Regions from separate parts of the Streptomyces sp. NPDC014727 genome, predicted to be linked through region 3. Evidence: riboswitches for the same ligand, from Rfam matches in the RefSeq annotation. Region 3 holds a riboswitch; each other region holds the start of a gene.
The links. A riboswitch is a leader RNA that binds a small molecule or an ion and turns the genes downstream of it on or off. The one in region 3 is predicted to bind thiamine pyrophosphate.

Region 1 (5,861 bases), on a different contig from region 3:
ACGGCGGAGTGACCATGGCCGGAAAGCTACTGGTCGTCCAACTGCCCCTGCATGACTGACGTTCTTCCGGGAAGACGCTTCCACGACCTGACCACGCCGATCACTGGGCCTATTTCCGGAAACCCCCTGTCACCCCGTGCCGTGGGCGCTCTACCATCGGCGTATCAGTAGCAGGCTCTCCTCCGTTTCCGCCCAACTGCCCGGTCCGAGCGGGCACTCAGGCCCAACGGAGCATCGGGGGATGCACATGAAAAGCGCTCCGCACCTGCTGACCGAGGACCGCCCCGAGTACGAGCGGATCCTCGACGACGCACTGCGTCACGCACACGAACGACCGGATCTGGCCGCGGTCGGCGAGCGACTCAATGCCGTCCAGTTGCGCACCATGGCGCTGGACGCCACGGCGCTGATCACCGCCACGGCCGCCACCGAGTACGAGCACTATGTGAAGGCCCGGCAGGAGCTGCGTGGACCGGTCGAAGGAGCGGGCGAGGATTCGGGCGCCGGTCCCGGCACAGGCCGTCAGAACCGGTCGGGCGCCGGCGTAGGGGCTGTCATAACGGTCCTGGCGCCCGTGCTCGCCGGCACCGCCGCATTCATATTCCTGCTGGCCGGCTATCTGCTGAAACTGCTCAGCCCGCCGCCGTCCTTCGCCTCCACCATGGTCACCGCAGGCTGGTTCTTCGCGGCGGTGATGGCCGCCGCGATCCTCGCCGCCGCCGTCGGACTGCTCATCACCGCGCTGCGCAACGGCTCGACGTCGCAGCCCTCCGAGGACGCCGAGGACGAGCTGCCGGAGGATGTGGCACGCGCCCGGGAGGCATGGCGCCACGCGCTGCTGGAACGCGGCATCCTGCCGTTCCTCAGGGACGCGCTCGCCGACCCCGAGGCCGGCCGGGCATCGCGCACACCGCATCGCTCGGCGAACCGCATCCCGAAGATCGGCTACAGCAGACCGGACTTCACGAGCCCGGACGAGGGCCCGGCGGCAGGCCCACGCCCGACGTTCACCAGCCCGGACTTCACCAGCCCCGACTTCGGCGGGCCCGAGCACGAACCGGACTGACCGGGTCCGGTCGTATCGACGAACGCTGGTACGTCCCCTGCCACAGCGCGAGCCTGATGATCAGTCGGCTCCCGCGCCGCCTCGTTCGCCGGCTCTCCGACGCCACCGCGCCCCGGTCCCGCCGCGCACCCGGAGAGCGGCGGACGGGTGGCGAAAGTCCGTGAGAAGACCTTCGCCACCCCGGCGCCGTGCGACGGGCTCAGTCCGCGATCGGCAGATAGACGCGGTTGCCCGCCGCCGCGAATTCCCTGGACTTCTCCGCCATACCCTCGTCGATCTCCGCCTGGGAACCACCGCCGTGTTGACGACGGATGTCCTGGGAGATCTTCATCGAACAGAACTTCGGGCCGCACATCGAGCAGAAGTGCGCCGTCTTCGCAGGCTCGGCCGGCAGCGTCTCGTCATGGAACTCCCTTGCCGTGACCGGGTCGAGAGCCAGGTTGAACTGGTCCTCCCAGCGGAATTCGAAGCGTGCGTCGGAGAGCGCGTCGTCCCAGTCTTGCGCCCCCGGGTGCCCCTTGGCGAGGTCCGCCGCATGAGCCGCGATCTTGTACGTGATGACGCCGGTCTTCACATCGTCCCGATTGGGCAGGCCCAGGTGCTCCTTGGGCGTGACATAACAGAGCATCGCCGTGCCCCACCAGGCGATCATCGCCGCACCGATGCCCGAGGTGATGTGGTCGTACGCCGGAGCGACATCGGTGGTCAGCGGGCCGAGCGTGTAGAACGGCGCCTCCTCGCAGATCTCCTGCTGCAGGTCGATGTTCTCCTTGATCTTGTGCATCGGGACATGACCCGGCCCCTCGATCATGGTCTGCACGCCGAACCGCTTGGCGATCGTGTTCAGTTCACCGAGCGTGCGCAGTTCGGCGAACTGGGCCTCGTCGTTCGCATCGGCGATCGACCCGGGGCGCAGCCCGTCGCCCAGCGAGTACGTCACGTCGTACGTGGCGAGAATCTCGCAGAGCTCCTCGAAGTGCTCGTACAGGAACGACTCCTTGTGGTGCGCGAGGCACCACGCCGCCATGATCGAGCCGCCGCGGGAGACGATGCCGGTCTTGCGGCGGGCGGTCAGCGGAACGTACGGCAGGCGCACGCCGGCGTGAACCGTCATGTAGTCGACGCCCTGCTCGGCCTGCTCGATGACGGTGTCCTTGTAGATCTCCCAGGTCAGCTCCTCGGCCTTGCCGTCGACCTTTTCGAGGGCCTGGTAGAGGGGAACGGTGCCGATCGGCACAGGGGAGTTGCGCAGAACCCACTCACGGGTGGTGTGAATGTTGCGTCCGGTGGAAAGGTCCATGACCGTGTCGGCGCCCCAGCGCGTCGCCCATGTCATCTTCTCCACCTCCTCCTCGATGGAGGACGTCACCGCGGAGTTGCCGATGTTTGCATTGACCTTCACCAGGAACCGCTTGCCGATGATCATCGGCTCGGTCTCGGGATGGTTGACATTGGCCGGCAGCACGGCCCGGCACGCGGCGATCTCCTCGCGCACCACCTCGGGTTCGACGTCCTCCCGGATCGCCACGTACTCCATCTCCGGAGTGATCTCGCCCCGGCGGGCGTATGCGAGCTGGGTGACCGGCCGGCCGTCCCGGCTGCGGCGGGGCAGCCGCGGGCGGCCGGGGAAGACGGCGTCGAGGTTGCGCAGCCCTTCCCCGAGCTCTCGGCTTCGCTCGAGCAGGGGAGACCCCATTCGCGGCGAGGTGTGCTTGAGCCCGTCGTCCTCGGGGCGGGCCGGGCGACCCGGGTACTCCTCGGTGTCGCCGCGCGCGGTGATCCAGTTCTCCCGCAGCGGTGCGAGACCGCGACGGACATCGGTCTCGGTGGTGGGATCGGTGTACGGCCCCGACGTGTCGTACAGCGTCACGTCCTTGCCGTTGGTGAGGTGCACCTGACGGACCGGCACCCGGAGGTCCGGGCGTGAGCCCTGGACGTACCCCTTGTGCCAGCCGATGGACTTCCCGGCCTCGTCGCTCTGGTTCGAGGCAGGCGTGCGTGCGTCCGATGTGGTCATGAGACCTACTCCCTACGCCGGCATTACCCGGTAACAGGTTCGGCGGTCGGCGCAGCAGCCTGTCCCGTACAGATGTACGGATATCAGCGCCCTCTCAGCCCGGTGCTCCGAGCTCCCGCGTGTGCAAAGGTCCCCCCACGCTAGCGCCCCGTCCGGCGGAATGAACAGAGGGCCCTTTTCTTCTTGCGATGATCGGCCGGTGACGTCCCCCCAGAACGACCCCGACCCGCAGGGCCCTCAGCATGGCCATTCACACGGCCACGGCCCCGCAGCGCCCGTCTCCAAGCATCTGCGCAAGGTCATCGCCGCCGTACTGATCCCGTTCGCCACCGCGGTCGTCGTCGGCTTGGTGGCGCTCTGGCCGGGAGGTGCGCCCCCGCACGAGCGGACCGGTGTCGGTTTCGACCAGCAGACCCAGCAGGCCAAGGTGGTGAAGATCGACAAGGTGGACTGCAAGGAAGTGAACGCTGCCCAGATGCCCACCAGTGGCGACACCACGACGCCGCTGGGGAACGGGGCGGGGCTGTGCGAGAAAGCCACCGTCGAAGTGACGACCGGCCATGACGAGGGCCGGACCTTCCTCGAGATCGTCCAGCCCGACGCACCACGTCAGTTGCGCGAGGGACAGGGCGTGGTCGTGGCGTACGCCCCCGACGCCCCCCATGATCTGCAGTACTCGGTGACGGATGTGAACCGGAAGTTCCCGATGACGCTGCTGGCCGGGGTCTTCGCCCTGGTGGTGGTCGCGGTGGGCAGGATGCGTGGCGTGATGGCGCTGGTCGCGCTCGCGGTGTCGTTCGCCGTGCTGACGCTGTTCATCCTCCCGGCCGTCCTACAGGGCTCGAATCCACTGCTCGTCGCAGTGATCGGGGCCAGTGCGATCATGCTGATCGCGCTCTACATGTGCCACGGCCTGACCGCCCGCACCTCGGTCGCCGTCATCGGCACCCTGATCTCCCTGCTGCTGATCGGGCTGCTCGGATCACTCTTCATCGGCTGGGCCGGCCTGACCGGCAACACCGATGACAGCACCGGCCTCATCCACGGCCTGTACCCGCACATCGACATGAGCGGTCTACTGCTGGCCGGTGTGATCATCGGCTCGCTCGGGGTGCTCGACGATGTGACGGTCACCCAGACATCTGCGGTCTGGGAGCTGCACCAGGCGAACCCGACGATGGGTGCGCGGGGTCTCTACCGGGCAGGGATCAGGATCGGGCGCGATCACATCGCCTCGGTCGTCAATACGCTGGTGCTGGCCTACGCGGGCGCGGCGCTGCCGCTGCTGCTGCTGTTCTCGATCGCCCGGAGCAGCGTAGGGACGGTGGCCAACAGCGAACTGGTGGCGGAGGAGATCGTGCGAACGCTGGTCGGCTCGATCGGACTGGTCGCCTCGGTACCGGTGACGACCGTGCTCGCCGCGCTGGTCGTCTCCGCGGACCGCACGGGGCTCGGCGCGGAAGCCGTAGCTCCAGCACCCGTACGGACCGGGAAGGGCCGCCGTCGAAGGGCGAGGGCTTGAACGCCTCCACACGGAGAGCGATTCACCCATTCGGCGGATATCGTGTTCGACCGGCGGGCCGACCTGCGGCGCCGCGCTCGTCAGCCGGCGTTCTGTTCCTCCGTGAGGATCCGGCCCAGGGCCTCTTCCAGATTGCCCTCGAAGTCACCCAACGTGCACTCCTGCCCGAGCGGCACGAGTTTGTCGGTGCGGTCGAGAAAGGCCACGAGCGGTGCCGTACCGGCCCTGAAGAGGGCGCGATCCGTGCCCACCTGGAGACGGATGTGTACATCGGACAACCCCTCGGGCTCCGTGGGCCCGATGTGCACATCGCCGTCCCCACTGGGGCTGTTGAGGCCGTCGAGCAGCAGCTCACGGCCGAATGCCCAGGTGACGGGGGCGTCGCCGGGCAGATGGAAGGTCATCCGGATCGCATATGGATCGCAGACTTCGTATCGGAGCTCCACCGGGATCCGAAAAGAGAGCTCCTCGGAAACGAGGAAGCTCATCATGACCTCAGCTTGAACCGACTCGCGCATCGTTCAACCCCGCAGTAGATGAATCTGGCCAGGAATGATCCCCCGTGGCCCTATTGACGCCATCGTGGTGCACGCGATAGCAGATCACAAGGAGTGATTTTTCAGATACTGATAGAGAACACGAACGAGCGCAAGAGGCTGGCCACTTCGCAACGTAGTTGTTCGACTGCGGGGAGCAATCGGTCTTCCTGCTCCAGGGGTACGGAAATAGCCATCGCTGCAGCAGTGAAACCGGCGGCGATCGGGATGGCCGCACAGACCGTCCCCAGGGCGTACTCCTGTCGTTCGATGACAGGTTCCATGCGTTCCAACGACCGCAATCTCTCCAGAAGCGCCGCGCGGTCCCGCACCGAATAGCGGGTCAGCGGACGTACGGGGTGCCGGTCCAGATGATCCTCGCGGGCCCTCTCGTCGAGCCGGCTCAGCAGACACTGGCCGATCGCATGGGCGTGGCCGGTCTCCCGGAAGGATGCCCACTCGTCCACCGCGGGTGTGACGGGGTCGTCGGCGACCGCGACGAGTTCGATCTCGCCCTCGCGGTAGACGGCGCAGTACACCGGTGCGCCGATGGTGTCGCGCCAGCGGCTCAGCGACTCCGTCATCCGGCTGCGACGATTCCGCAGCGTTCCTCCGCCGACCAGGCGCTCCGCGGCGGCGCCGAAGAGAAAGACGCCGCTCTCCCGGCGCAGATAGCCCTCATGGGTCAGAGTGCGCAGCAGGTGGTAGGCGGTGGGAAGG
Region 2 (5,861 bases), on a different contig from region 3:
TGGGCGTCGAGTGCGTCGAAGTACGGGCCGAAGTCCCAGGTCCGCGAGCAGAGCGAGAACCCCTGCCCGGCGGTCGACTCCAGCAGGAGGTACGGGTCGTCGTCGTGTGTCAGCTCGTCCAGGAGCGGCCTCAGGTGCGTGCGTACCTGGTCGAGGGCCTGCGCGCGCGGCCGGCCGCCGGTCGCCGATCCGGTGTGCACCACGACCCCCAGGGCGCCGATCTCGCGGGCCCGGCGCAGCGAGTGACGCAGCGATTCCACGGACTTCTCGACGGTGGCCTCGGTGTGCGAACCGAAGTTGATCAGATAGGGGGCGTGGACGTAGGCGGGTATGGATCCGGCGGCGCACTCGGCTCGGAACTGCTCGTCCTGGGCCGGGTTGCCGACGGGCGTCGCCCAGCCGCGCGGGTTGGCGACGAAGACCTGGACGGCCTCCGCCCCCATCTCGCGGGCGTAGGAGAGGCCCACCTTGGCGAGGCCGCCGGCCACGGGAACATGGCCGCCGACGGGGTTGCGCATGTGGATCTAGAGTCCCTTGGTCTTGATGGTGATGGTGCTGCCCTCGGGGGCCTGCTTGCCGCCGTCGACGGACTGGCTCGCGATCGTGTCGCTGAAGGAGAGGAACGGGCGGTCGACCTTGACTTCGAAGCCCGCGTCCTCCAGCTCGGTCCTGGCGTCGTCGAGGTTCTTACCGGTGACGTCCGGGACGTCGATCATCCGCGGTCCCTTGGAGACCGTGAGCGTGATGGTGTCGCCCTCGGCGGCCCGGCTGCCCTCGGCCGGTGACTGATGCGCGATGTCGCCCGCGACCTCGGGGGAATTGACCCGGTCGGGCAGTACCTCGGCCTTCAGTCCCTCCTCGTCCAGCGCGGCGGTGGCGTCCTCGACGGACAACCCGGTGACATCGGGGACATCGACCGGAGCGCCCTTGCTGACCACCAGGGCGACCGCGGAGTCCGGGTGGCGCTCGGTGCCCGCCTCGGGGTCCGTACGGATCACATCGCCCCGGTCCGTCTCCTCGCTGAACTCCTTGGTGACCATGCCGGGCACCAGGCCGGCCTTCTCCAGCGCACGTTTGGCATCGGCTGCTGAGAGGCCCTGGACATCGGGCACCTTCACGATCTCGGGGCCGCGCGAGACGACCAGCGTCACCGCGTCGTTCCCCCGGATGCGGGCGCCGGAACCGGGGTCGCTGCTGATGACCTCGCCGCGCGGCACGGTGTCGCTGTAGTCCCGCTTGACGCCCTTGAGCTCCAGGCCCGCGTCCGAGAGCCGCTTCTGGGCGGCCTTCTCGGTCTGCCCGAGCAGCGAGGGGACCCGCGTGAACTGCCCGGAGTTGATGTACCAGACACCGGTGCCGACCCCCAGCACCAGCAGCACGGCGACGACCGCGGCTATGACAGAGCGTCGCGGATCGAGTCGGCGCCGGCCCCCCGGTGCGGGCTGCGTCGATATCGGCGGCGGCATTTCCAGCCGGCTGGTGTGGTGGGCGACGCCCTGGTCGGCCGGGAGTAGCCGGGGGATCACGCTCGTGCGGTCCTCGGCGGCGTCGTGCGTCTCGGCGAGGGCCTGCGGCGGAACGGCGTCGAGCTGCGCGTCGGTGAGGCCGGAGCGGGCCTCACGGGTCTCGGCGAGCAATGCCACCGCGTCGAACGGGCGGACCTCGGGGTTGCGGGCGGTGGCGCTCGCCACCAGGTCGTCGAGCTCGACGGCCAGGCCCGCGACGGCGGCCGACGGGGCCGGGACGTCCGCGTTGAGGTGCTGGTAGATGACCTGGGCGGGGGTGTCACCGGCGTGCGGCTTGGATCCGGTCAGCATTTCGTACAGGACGACACCACAGGCGTACACATCGGTGCGGGTGTCCGCCGTGCCGTGCTCTATCTGCTCGGGGGCGAGGTAGGAAACCGTGCCCAGGACGGACCCGGTGGTGTTGGTGACGGCGCCCACGGCCCGGACGAGCCCGAAGTCGGCGACCTTGACCCGGCCGTCGTCCCCTATGAGGACGTTCTCCGGCTTCATGTCGCGGTGCACGAAGCCCGCCCGGTGCGCGGCGCCGAGGGCGGCGAGAACCGGTTCCAGGATGTCCAGTGCGGCCCTCGGCTGAAGGGCGCCGCGATCGCGCAGTACGTCGCGCAGGGTGCAGCCCGCGACGTACTCCATCGCGAGGTAGACGTACTGCCCCTGGGCGCCCTGGTCGAAGACCGCGACCACATTGGGGTGCGCCAGCCGGGCCACGGACTTGGCCTCACGGATGAAGCGCTCCACGAACGAGGCGTCGGTGGCGAGCGCCGGATGCATCACCTTGAGGGCGAGCACCCGGTCGAGCCGGGTGTCCACGGCCCGGTAGACCGTGGCCATGCCGCCCACGGCGATGCGGGCATCGACGCGGTAACGGCCGTCGAGCAATTGCCCGACAAGAGGGTCCTGGAGGGTCGTATCCACGCATGCGAGTCTACGAGCAGCCACGGACACGACCCACGGGCCGGGGCACAGCCGGGGCAGTACTGCAGCCGAGTCGTGACAGGGACATGCACCCCGAGGCGTCCTGGCCAGCCACGGTCGCGCCCCGCAGGGCCGCAAGGGGTCCCGGTGGCTCCCGGCGGATCAGAACGCCGGACGTTCCGGGTCCAGCACCGCGCGCCCCTCCACCGGTGACGAAGCCTCGGCGAAGTGCCGGCGCGGGATCCGGCCCGCGCGGTACGCCAGCCTCCCGCCCTCCACCGCGTGCCGCATCGCCGCGGCCATCAGCTCGGGTTCCTGGGCCCGGGTCACCGCGGACGCCAGCATCACCGCCGCGCACCCCAGCTCCATCGCGAGCGCCGCGTCCGACGCCGTTCCGGCGCCCGCGTCGAGAATCACCGGCACCCGGGCCTGCTCGACGATCAGCTGGAAGTTGTGCGGGTTGCGGATGCCGAGGCCGGAGCCGATGGGGGAGCCGAGCGGCATGACCGCCGCGCACCCCACGTCCTGGAGCCTGCGGGCCAGCACCGGGTCGTCATTGGTGTAGGGCAGCACGGTGAAGCCGTCGTCCACCAGGGTCTCCGCTGCGTCCAGCAGCTCGATCGGATCGGGCAGCAGGGTCCGCTCGTCGGCCACCACCTCCAGCTTGATCCAGTCGGTGCCGAGCGCCTCGCGGGCCAGCCGGGCGGTCAGCACGGCCTCGCCCGCGGTGAAGCAGCCCGCCGTGTTCGGCAGCACGCGGATGGAGAGCCGCCGGAGCACGGAGAGCACCGAACCCTGCACGGTCGGATCGAGGCGGCGCATCGCGACGGTGGTCAGTTCGGTACCGGAGGCGGTCAGCGACCGTTCCAGCACGTCGAGGCTGGGTGCCCCGCCGGTACCCATGATCAGCCGGGAGCCGAAGGCGGTGTCGCCGAGGGTGAAGAGGTCGTCGGACACCGTCAGCCTCCCTGGACCGCGGTCAGGACCTCGACGCGGTCCCCGTCACCGAGTACGGCGGCGGACCACTGGCCGCGCGGGACGACGGTCTCGTTGACGGCGGCCGCGACGCCGGAGTGCGCGGCGGTCAGGGCGGCGACGAGGGCGTCCAGGGTGGTGCCCGCGGCGAGCAGGCGGACCTCGCCGTTCACGGACACGGACAGGGGGGCGAGGCCGGGCTCGGGCGTGGAAGCGGCCACGGAGAGGGGCGTGGGCTCGGTCATGCGGGCTGCTCCTGACGTACGGGGGCGGCGGGCGAGAAACGGAACGGGGTGAAGGGGCGGGCCGGCTCGGGCAGCTCGCCGTCGGCCAGGAGCGCCGCCATGACGTCACCGGTGATGGGGGTGAGCAGCACCCCGTTGCGGTGGTGGCCGGTGGCGAGGTGGAGGCCGGGCAGGGCGGTGGGGCCGAGCAGCGGCGCGTTGTCGGGGGAGGCGGGGCGCAGACCGGCACGGGTCTCGGTGAGCGGCAGTTCGGTGATGCCCGGCACCAGTTCGTGGGCGTCCCGCAGCAGTTCGTAGACGCCGCCCGCGGTGACGGTGGTGTCCCAGCCCATCTCCTCGCTGGTGGCGCCGACGACCAGTTCGCCGTTCTCGCGCGGTACGAGATAGACATGGCTGCCCCGGACCACGGCCCGGACCGTCCGGGTGAGGAGGGGCGCGTACGCGGCGGGCACCGTCAGCCGCAGCACCTGCCCCTTCACCGGACGGATCGGCGGCACGACCTCGTCCGGCAGTCCCGGGAGCCTGCCGCTCAGGCTGCCCGCGGCGAGCACGACCTGGTCGGCGGTGAGTTCCGTGCCCCCGGCGAGGACGGCTCCGGCGGCCCGGTCGCGGACCACCGTCAGGCGCTCCACCCATCCGCGGTGGAAGACCACCCCGGCCCGCTCGCAGGCGGTCAGCAGAGCGGCGGCCAGTCGACGGGGGTCGATCTGGTGGTCGCCGTCGACCCGCAGACCGCCGCGGACGCCCGGCGCGAGCATCGGCTCCAGGCGGCGGCATTCGCGGCCGGTGAGCCACTCCGACTCCAGGCCGGAACGCTGCTGCAGGGCGTGCAGTTCCCGCAGATGGGCACGGTCGTCGGAGTCCAGCGCGACGGCCAGCGTGCCGCAGGCGCGGAAGCCGGTCTCCCGCCCGCTCGCCGCCTCCAGTTCGGCCGCGAAGTCGGGATAGCGGGCGGCCGAGGCGACATTGAGGCCCAGCAGCATCTGTTCGCCGTAGTGGAGTTCGGTGACGGCGGCCAGCATGCCGGCCGCCACCCGGGCGGCCCCGCCGCCCGGTTCGGGGTCGACGACCGCGGTGCGCAGTCCGCGTTGCGCGGCCCGCCAGGCGGTCACCAGACCGATGATCCCGCCCCCGATGACGAGGACATCGGATCCGTCTCCGTTCCGTGTAGAACGCATGGGCGTCCAGCCCCTCCCTTCGCCGGCATGACCCGGATCAGGTTCGTACGGTCGGAGGCCGCCGCAGCCTCCCTCTCAGCCCGGTGCGTCCGGGCTCCCGCGAGTGTTTTACGTTGGCCACCCTAAACCCCGCCCGCCGGACCCAGTAAGGGAGCAGCCACCGTGGCCCGTTCGCTCGACGGACTCGTCCTCTCGCCGGTCGCCGACCAGGCCCCGGGTCAGGTCGGTACCCGTACCCGCTTCACGTACCACGAGGAGAACGGCCGGATCTGGGCCGAGTACGCGGGCGGCGACGTGGTCCGCGGCCACCTTGTCGGCACGCGCGTCGACGACACCCTCGACTTCCGCTATGTCCAGCTGAAGCAGGACGGAACGACATCCTCCGGCCACTGTGTCTCCACTGTCGTCGACCTGGCGGACGGCAGGGTCCGGCTGGACGAGCGGTGGGAATGGGAGTCCCAGGACGGCAGCGGTAGGAGCACGGTGGAGGAACTCCCCTTTCCTGACGGTGCGTCAGGTGTTTAAGGTGTACGGGTGAGCGAGCAGCAGCAGTCGGAGCGGCCGGACCGGCGGGCGGGGCGACGTGTCGTCATCGTCGGCGCCGGCATGGCCGGAGTACAGACGGCGGTGGCCCTGCGGGAGCAGGGCTTCACCGGCCCCGTCACCCTGATCGGTGCCGAACCGCACCAGCCCTACGACCGGCCCCCGCTGTCCAAGGCGGTACTGCTGGGCGAGGCCGAGGGCTCCGCGTTCGATGTCGACTTCGAGGCATTGGACATCGATCTGCGGCTGGGGCGCGAAGTCACCGGTGTGCGGCCCGGGGCGCACGAGCTCGACACTCCGTCAGGGCCTGTTCCTTACGACGTCCTGGTGGTCGCGACCGGCGCCGAACCGATCATCCTGCCCGGTACCGAAGGCGTTCCCGGTGTCCATCTGCTGCGTACCCTCGACGACGCGGCACGACTGCGGCCCGTCCTCGACGAGCGGCACGGCGTCGTGGTCGTCGGAGCGGGCTGGATCGG
Region 3 (5,861 bases):
CGACACCCGGTCGAGCGGGACCTCGGCGTCCCCGCCGTACCAGGCGGCGAAGTGCTCGGGTGTCGTCCAGGCCTCGAAGACCCGTTCCCGCGGGGCGTCGAGGACGCGGGTGATGTCGATGCCCTCGCGTGCTGACTCGGTCATTGTTCCCGTCCTTCCCGGAGTCCTTCCGGACCTTGCGCCTCTCCTCCCCCAGCTTGCACGCAGACCACTGCGCCGACCCGGCGCGCGCCGTCACCCCGGCGCGCTCCGGCAGTTCCGGACGCCGGGAAAGAGCGGGCCGGAGCGCCGGATGCGCCTCGGCCGGTCCAGTGAACGCAGCCACGGCCCGCGCCGGCCGCACGACCGGTCAGAGAACAGCGGGCAGGACGACGGTCTCCGCCGCGTCGAAGCCGACCCCCACCGTCGCGCCCTCCTCGGGCGCGTCCCGCAGCGCGCACTCCGCCTCCAGGACCGGACCGCCCGGCGGCGTCAGCCGTACGGCGACGTGGTTGCCTCGGAACGTACGCGTCCCGACCGTGCAGCGCAGCCCCTCGTCCGGGGCACCGATCCGGACCCCGGCGGGGCGCACCAGCAGGTCGCACGCCCCCTGCGGCGAGCCCTCGGCCACCGGGACCCGGCCCCACACCGTGTCGGCGGCCGTACCGGACACCGTCGCCTCCACCACGTTGTCGAAACCGAGGAACCGGGCGACGAAGGCGGACGCCGGCCGCTGCCAGACCTCCAGCGGGGTGCCCACCTGCGCGATCCGCCCATCGCGCATCACCACCACCCGGTCGGCCAGGGCGAACGCCTCGCCCTGGTCATGGGTGACGGCGAGCACCGTCGTGCCCAACCGCCCGAAGAGCGTCCGCAGTTCGACGACGAGCCGCTCGCGCAGGCCGCGGTCGAGCTGGCCGAGCGGCTCGTCCAGCATCAGCAGTTTCGGTCGCGGGGCGAGGGCCCGCGCGAGGGCCACTCGCTGCTGCTCACCGCCGGACAGCGCGGCGACGGCCCGGCGTTCCGCGCCGGGCAGGCCCACCAGGCCGAGGAGTTCCGCGACCCTGAGCTCCCGGTCCCGCCGCGACACCCCGCGCATCCGCAGCCCGAAGGCGACATTCGCACCGACGTCCCGGTGCGGGAACAGCTGGTGGTCCTGGAACATCAGGCCGAGACCACGCCGGTGCACCGGCACCCCGGCCTGGTCCGCGCCGTCCAGCAGCACCCGGCCGCCGTCCGGCGGACGCAGCCCGGCGACCACCCGCAGCAGGGTCGACTTGCCGCTGCCGCTCGGCCCCAGCACACAGACGATCTCGTGCTCGGCGACGTCGAGGTCCACCCTGTCGAGTGCCGCCCGCTCACCGAAGCGAACCGTGGCCGATTCCAGTGTCAGCATCCCTGGAACTCCCCGGATCGGTTGGTACGGATACGTTCGAGCAGCAGCAGCGAGACGGCGCAGACCACCATCAGAATGGTGCTCAGCGCCATCGCCTGGCCGTAGTTGAGCTCTCCGGCCCGCCCCAGCAGGCGGGCCACGGCGACCGGCAGCGTCGGGCGGTCGGGCCGCGCGATGAACACCGTCGCGCCGAACTCACCGAGCGACACGGCGAACGCGAAGCCGGCCGCGACCAGCAACGCCCGCCGCACCAAGGGCAGATCGACCTCCCGCCAGGCCCGCAGCGGGGACGCCCCGAGCACCGCCGCCGCCTCCCGCAGCCGGCCGTCCACCGCCCGCAGGACCGGCAGCATCGTCCGTACGACGAAGGGCACACCGACCAGCGCCTGGGCCAGTGGCACCAGGATCCATGAAGTCCGCAGGTCCAGCGGCGGCTTGTCCAGCGTGATCAGAAAGCCGAAGCCCACAGTGACCGCGGAGACCCCGAGCGGCAGCATCAGCAACGCGTCGAAGCCGCGGACGAGCCGCCCGGCGCGCCGGGTCAGCGCCGCGGCGGCGAGCCCGCCGATGAGCAGCGCGATGACCGTCGCGACCAGTGCGTACTGAGTCGAGTTCCAGATCGCTTCGAGCGGTGCGACCAGGAACGTACCGCCGCCCGCGTCCACGGACTGCAGGGCACGGTAGAAGTCCAGGCCATGGCCCCCGGGAGTATCGAGCGAGCGTTCCACCAGTACCCCGAGCGGCAGCAGTATCAGCAGCAGCACGGTCAGCAGCACCCCGCCGAGGAGCGACCACTGCCCGGCGCCGCGCGGCCTGCGGGCGGTCTGTGCCGGGTCGACCAGCTTCAGCGCGGTCTCCCTGCGCCGTACGGTCCACGCGTGCACGGCCAGGATCGCTCCGACGGCGGCGAACTGCACCAGTGTCAGTACGGCGGCCGTCGGCAGGGCGAGCAGTTGGGCGGTCTGCCGGTAGATCTCCACCTCCAGCGTGGCGTACCCCGGACCGCCGAGGATCTGCACGACCCCGAAGGAGGTGAAGGTGAAGAGGAAGACCATCAGCGCGGCGGCGGCCACGGCGGGTGCCAGGGCGGGCAGGGTGACCCGCCGCCAGGCGGCGAACCGTCCGGCGCCCAGCACCCGGGCGGCCTCCTCCTGCCGCGGGTCGAGCTGTGACCACAGCCCGCCCACGGTCCGTACGACCACGGCGTAGTTGAAGAAGACATGGGCGAGCAGAATCGCCCAGACCGTGGTGTCGAGCCGTACGCCCCAGAGCTGGTCGAGGAGCCCGCCGCGTCCCAGCAGCGCCAGGAAGGCCGTCCCGACGACGACGGTGGGCAGGACGAACGGAACGGTGACGACCGCCCGCAGCAGTTGTTTGCCGGGGAAGTCGAGACGGGCAAAGACATAGGCGCCGGGCAGTGCGATCAGCAGGGTCAGCGCGGTCGAGGCGAGCGCCTGCCAGGTGGTGAACCAGAGGACGTCACGAATGTCCGGCCGGGTCAGCACCTCGCCGATCCGGCCGAACTGCCAGACGCCGTCGACCTTCAGCCCGCGGCCGACGATGGCGGTGACGGGGTAGGCGAAGAACAGCGCGAAGAACGCGACGGGCACGGCCATCAGGCCGAGCCGCACCGCGCTCCCGCGCCACGCCTTCGCGCGCACCGGGTCCACGCGCCCGAAGCGGCCGCGCGGCTGCTCGCCACGCGTCCGCTGCTCGTCCTCCTCGGGCGCGCCCTTCCCGCCCGCGTCCGATCCGCGTACGGGAGTCTTCGCTACTTCACTACGAGCGAGGACCACGACTGGACCCACTGCTCACGGTTCTTGGAGATCCGATCAGGGGCGACAGTCGTCGGCCTGTCGACCGTCGCGCCGAACTTCGTGAAGAGCTCAGGCAGTTTCGCACCCTCGGTGACCGGGTTCACGAACATGTTGAGCGGCATGTCCTCCTGGAACCGCTTGCTGATCAGGAAGTCCAGCAGGGCCTTGCCGCCCGCCTCGTTCTTCGCACCGTTCAGCAGACCGGCGAACTCGATCTGACGGAAGCAGGTCCCGGTGGCGACGCCTGTGGGGGCCTCGGCCGGCTGCGGCTTCGCGTAGAGCACCTCGACGGGCGGGCTGGAGGCGTACGAGACGACCAGCGGCCGGTCGGCCTTGGCCTTCCGGCCGCCCGCGGAGCCGGAGAACTCCTCGTTGTAGGCCTGCTCCCAGCCGTCGACGACCTTGACGCCGTTGCTCTTCAGCTTCTTCCAGTAGTCCTGGTAGCCCTTGTCGCCGTAAGTGGCGACGGTGCCGAGGAGGAAGCCGAGGCCGGGCGAGGAGGTCGCGGCGTTCTCGGTGACGAGGAGGTTCTTGTAGGCAGGCTTCGCCAGGTCGTCGAAGGACCGCGGCGGTGCCAGCTTCTTGTCGGCGAAGTACTTCTTGTCGTAGTTGACGCAGATGTCGCCGGTGTCGATCGGGGTGACCCGGTGCTCGGCGCCGTCCAGCCGCGTGTCGGCCGCCACCCGGTCGATGCCCTTCGCCTCGTACGGCGTGAAGAGCCCGCTGTCCAGGGCACGCGAGAGCAGGGTGTTGTCGACGCCGAAGAACACATCGCCGCGCGGGGAACCCTTGGTCAGGATCTCCTGGTTGAGCGCGACACCGGCGTCGCCGCTCTTCAGCACCTTGACGGTGTAGCCGGTCTCCTTGGTGAACTCCTTCAGCACGTCCGGGGAGGCATTGAAGGAGTCATGGCTGACGAGCGTCACGGTCTTCGAGCCGGAGCCCTTCGTGCCCCCGGAACCGGAGGCGGACTTGTCGGAACTCCCGCATCCGGCCAGCGCCGTGACGCCGAGCGCGGCAGCGGCAGCGGTCGCCGCGAGCTGCTTGGTTCTGCGTGTCGTGCTCATTGTGGATTCCTCCTGGGTTTTGGCCAGGAAGAGACGCGGCCCCGCCCGCGCAATGCGGGCAGGGCGCAACAGCATGAGTTGATGACCGAACTTCCTACCCGGAATGACCCGGGCGAGGTTCAGAGGGTCTGCGGACGACCTGTCCTCGGTGCCGCACTCTCAGCGCTGTGGCGCTCCCCTGTCGGAATATGAAGTTGATTTCAGGCCCAGGTTACACGGGCCGTCCAGGCCTCAGCGCTCGGCCGCCGCCAGCTGTCCACAGGCTCCGTCGATCTCCTGGCCGCGGGTGTCCCGCACCGTCACCGGCACCCCGTGGGCCGCGATCGCCTCGACGAAGGCCTTCTCGTCCTCGGGCCGCGAGGCGGTCCACTTGGAGCCCGGCGTCGGGTTCAGCGGGATCAGATTGACGTGCACCCGCTTGCCCTTGAGAAGCCGGCCGAGCAGATCACCGCGCCACGCCTGGTCGTTGATGTCCCGGATCAACGCATACTCGATGGAAACGCGGCGGCCGGACTTCTCCGCGTACTCCCACGCCGCGTCCAGCACCTCGCGCACCTTCCACCGCGTGTTCACGGGGACGAGCGTGTCGCGCAGTTCGTCGTCCGGCGCGTGCAGGGACACGGCGAGACGGCACTTGAAACCCTCGTCGGCGAAGCGCAGCATCGCAGGCACCAGACCCACGGTGGAGACGGTGATCCCGCGCTGCGAGAGCCCCAGGCCGTCCGGCTCCGGGTCGGTCAGCCGACGGATCGCGCCGACCACCCGGTTGTAGTTGGCGAGCGGCTCGCCCATGCCCATGAAGACGATGTTGGAGAGCCGTGCCGCGCCTCCGGGGACCTCCCCGTCGCGCAGGGCCCGCATGCCGTCCACGATCTGGTGAACGATCTCGGCGGTCGACAGATTGCGGTCGAGACCGGCCTGTCCCGTCGCGCAGAACGGGCAGTTCATCCCGCATCCCGCCTGGGACGAGATGCACATCGTCACCCGCTCCGGGTAGCGCATCAGGACGGACTCGACGAGCGTCCCGTCGTGCAGCTTCCACAGCGTCTTACGGGTGGTGTCGTCGTCACAGCTGATGTGGCGGACCACGGACATCAGGTCGGGGAACATCGCCTCGGCGAGCTTGTCCCGCGAACCGGCCGGGATGTTGGTCCACTCGGCCGGGTCGTGCGCGTACCGCGCGAAGTAGTGCTGCGAGAGCTGCTGGGCGCGGAACGGCTTCTCGCCGATCGCGGCGACCGCTTCCTTGCGCTCGGCGGGCGTGAGGTCGGCGAGGTGCCGCGGCGGCTTCTTGGCTCCGCGGGGCGCGACGAAAGTGAGTTCTCCGGGCTTAGGCATGGTCCATCCAGTGTCGCAGACGCGACGATGAGGGCCCGCCGCCCTGTGGACGACGGACCCTCACGTGTGAATGCCCAGGTCAGGACGGTGGATCTCGCAGATCAGCCGGAACCCACGAACAGCACCAGCAGCAGCCAGACCACCGGGGCGGTCGGCAGCAGCGAGTCCAGCCGGTCCATGATGCCGCCGTGCCCCGGCAGCAGCGTGCCCATGTCCTTGATGCCGAGGTCCCGCTTGATCATCGACTCGCCCAGGTCACCGAGG

Region 1: linked by a shared signal. The riboswitch ahead of thiC (phosphomethylpyrimidine synthase ThiC) and the one ahead of ACF1B9_RS25720 (thiamine ABC transporter substrate binding subunit) in region 3 are both predicted to bind thiamine pyrophosphate.
Region 2: linked by a shared signal. The riboswitch ahead of thiO (glycine oxidase ThiO) and the one ahead of ACF1B9_RS25720 (thiamine ABC transporter substrate binding subunit) in region 3 are both predicted to bind thiamine pyrophosphate.

What each region holds. Positions count from the first base shown of each region.
Region 1 is NZ_JBIBYR010000004.1:254,312-260,172, reverse strand. Features, by position in the region: gene ACF1B9_RS09580 (metallophosphoesterase) at 1-59, shown strand, start outside; gene ACF1B9_RS09575 (hypothetical protein) at 242-1,066, shown strand; gene thiC (phosphomethylpyrimidine synthase ThiC) at 1,266-3,083, opposite strand; TPP riboswitch at 3,076-3,212, opposite strand; gene ACF1B9_RS09565 (YibE/F family protein) at 3,283-4,605, shown strand; gene ACF1B9_RS09560 (SsgA family sporulation/cell division regulator) at 4,686-5,123, opposite strand; gene ACF1B9_RS09555 (IclR family transcriptional regulator) at 5,225-5,861, opposite strand, start outside.
Region 2 is NZ_JBIBYR010000001.1:425,204-431,064, forward strand. Features, by position in the region: gene ACF1B9_RS01950 (deoxyribonuclease IV) at 1-518, opposite strand, end outside; gene pknB (Stk1 family PASTA domain-containing Ser/Thr kinase) at 525-2,441, opposite strand; gene ACF1B9_RS01960 (thiazole synthase) at 2,604-3,398, opposite strand; gene thiS (sulfur carrier protein ThiS) at 3,401-3,661, opposite strand; gene thiO (glycine oxidase ThiO) at 3,658-4,839, opposite strand; TPP riboswitch at 4,837-4,950, opposite strand; gene ACF1B9_RS01975 (hypothetical protein) at 5,002-5,364, shown strand; gene ACF1B9_RS01980 (NAD(P)/FAD-dependent oxidoreductase) at 5,374-5,861, shown strand, end outside.
Region 3 is NZ_JBIBYR010000018.1:42,200-48,060, forward strand. Features, by position in the region: gene ACF1B9_RS25705 (SRPBCC domain-containing protein) at 1-144, opposite strand, end outside; gene ACF1B9_RS25710 (ABC transporter ATP-binding protein) at 350-1,375, opposite strand; gene ACF1B9_RS25715 (ABC transporter permease) at 1,369-2,991, opposite strand; gene ACF1B9_RS25720 (thiamine ABC transporter substrate binding subunit) at 3,147-4,259, opposite strand; TPP riboswitch at 4,333-4,449, opposite strand; gene rlmN (23S rRNA (adenine(2503)-C(2))-methyltransferase RlmN) at 4,491-5,597, opposite strand; gene ACF1B9_RS25730 (phosphatidate cytidylyltransferase) at 5,699-5,861, opposite strand, start outside.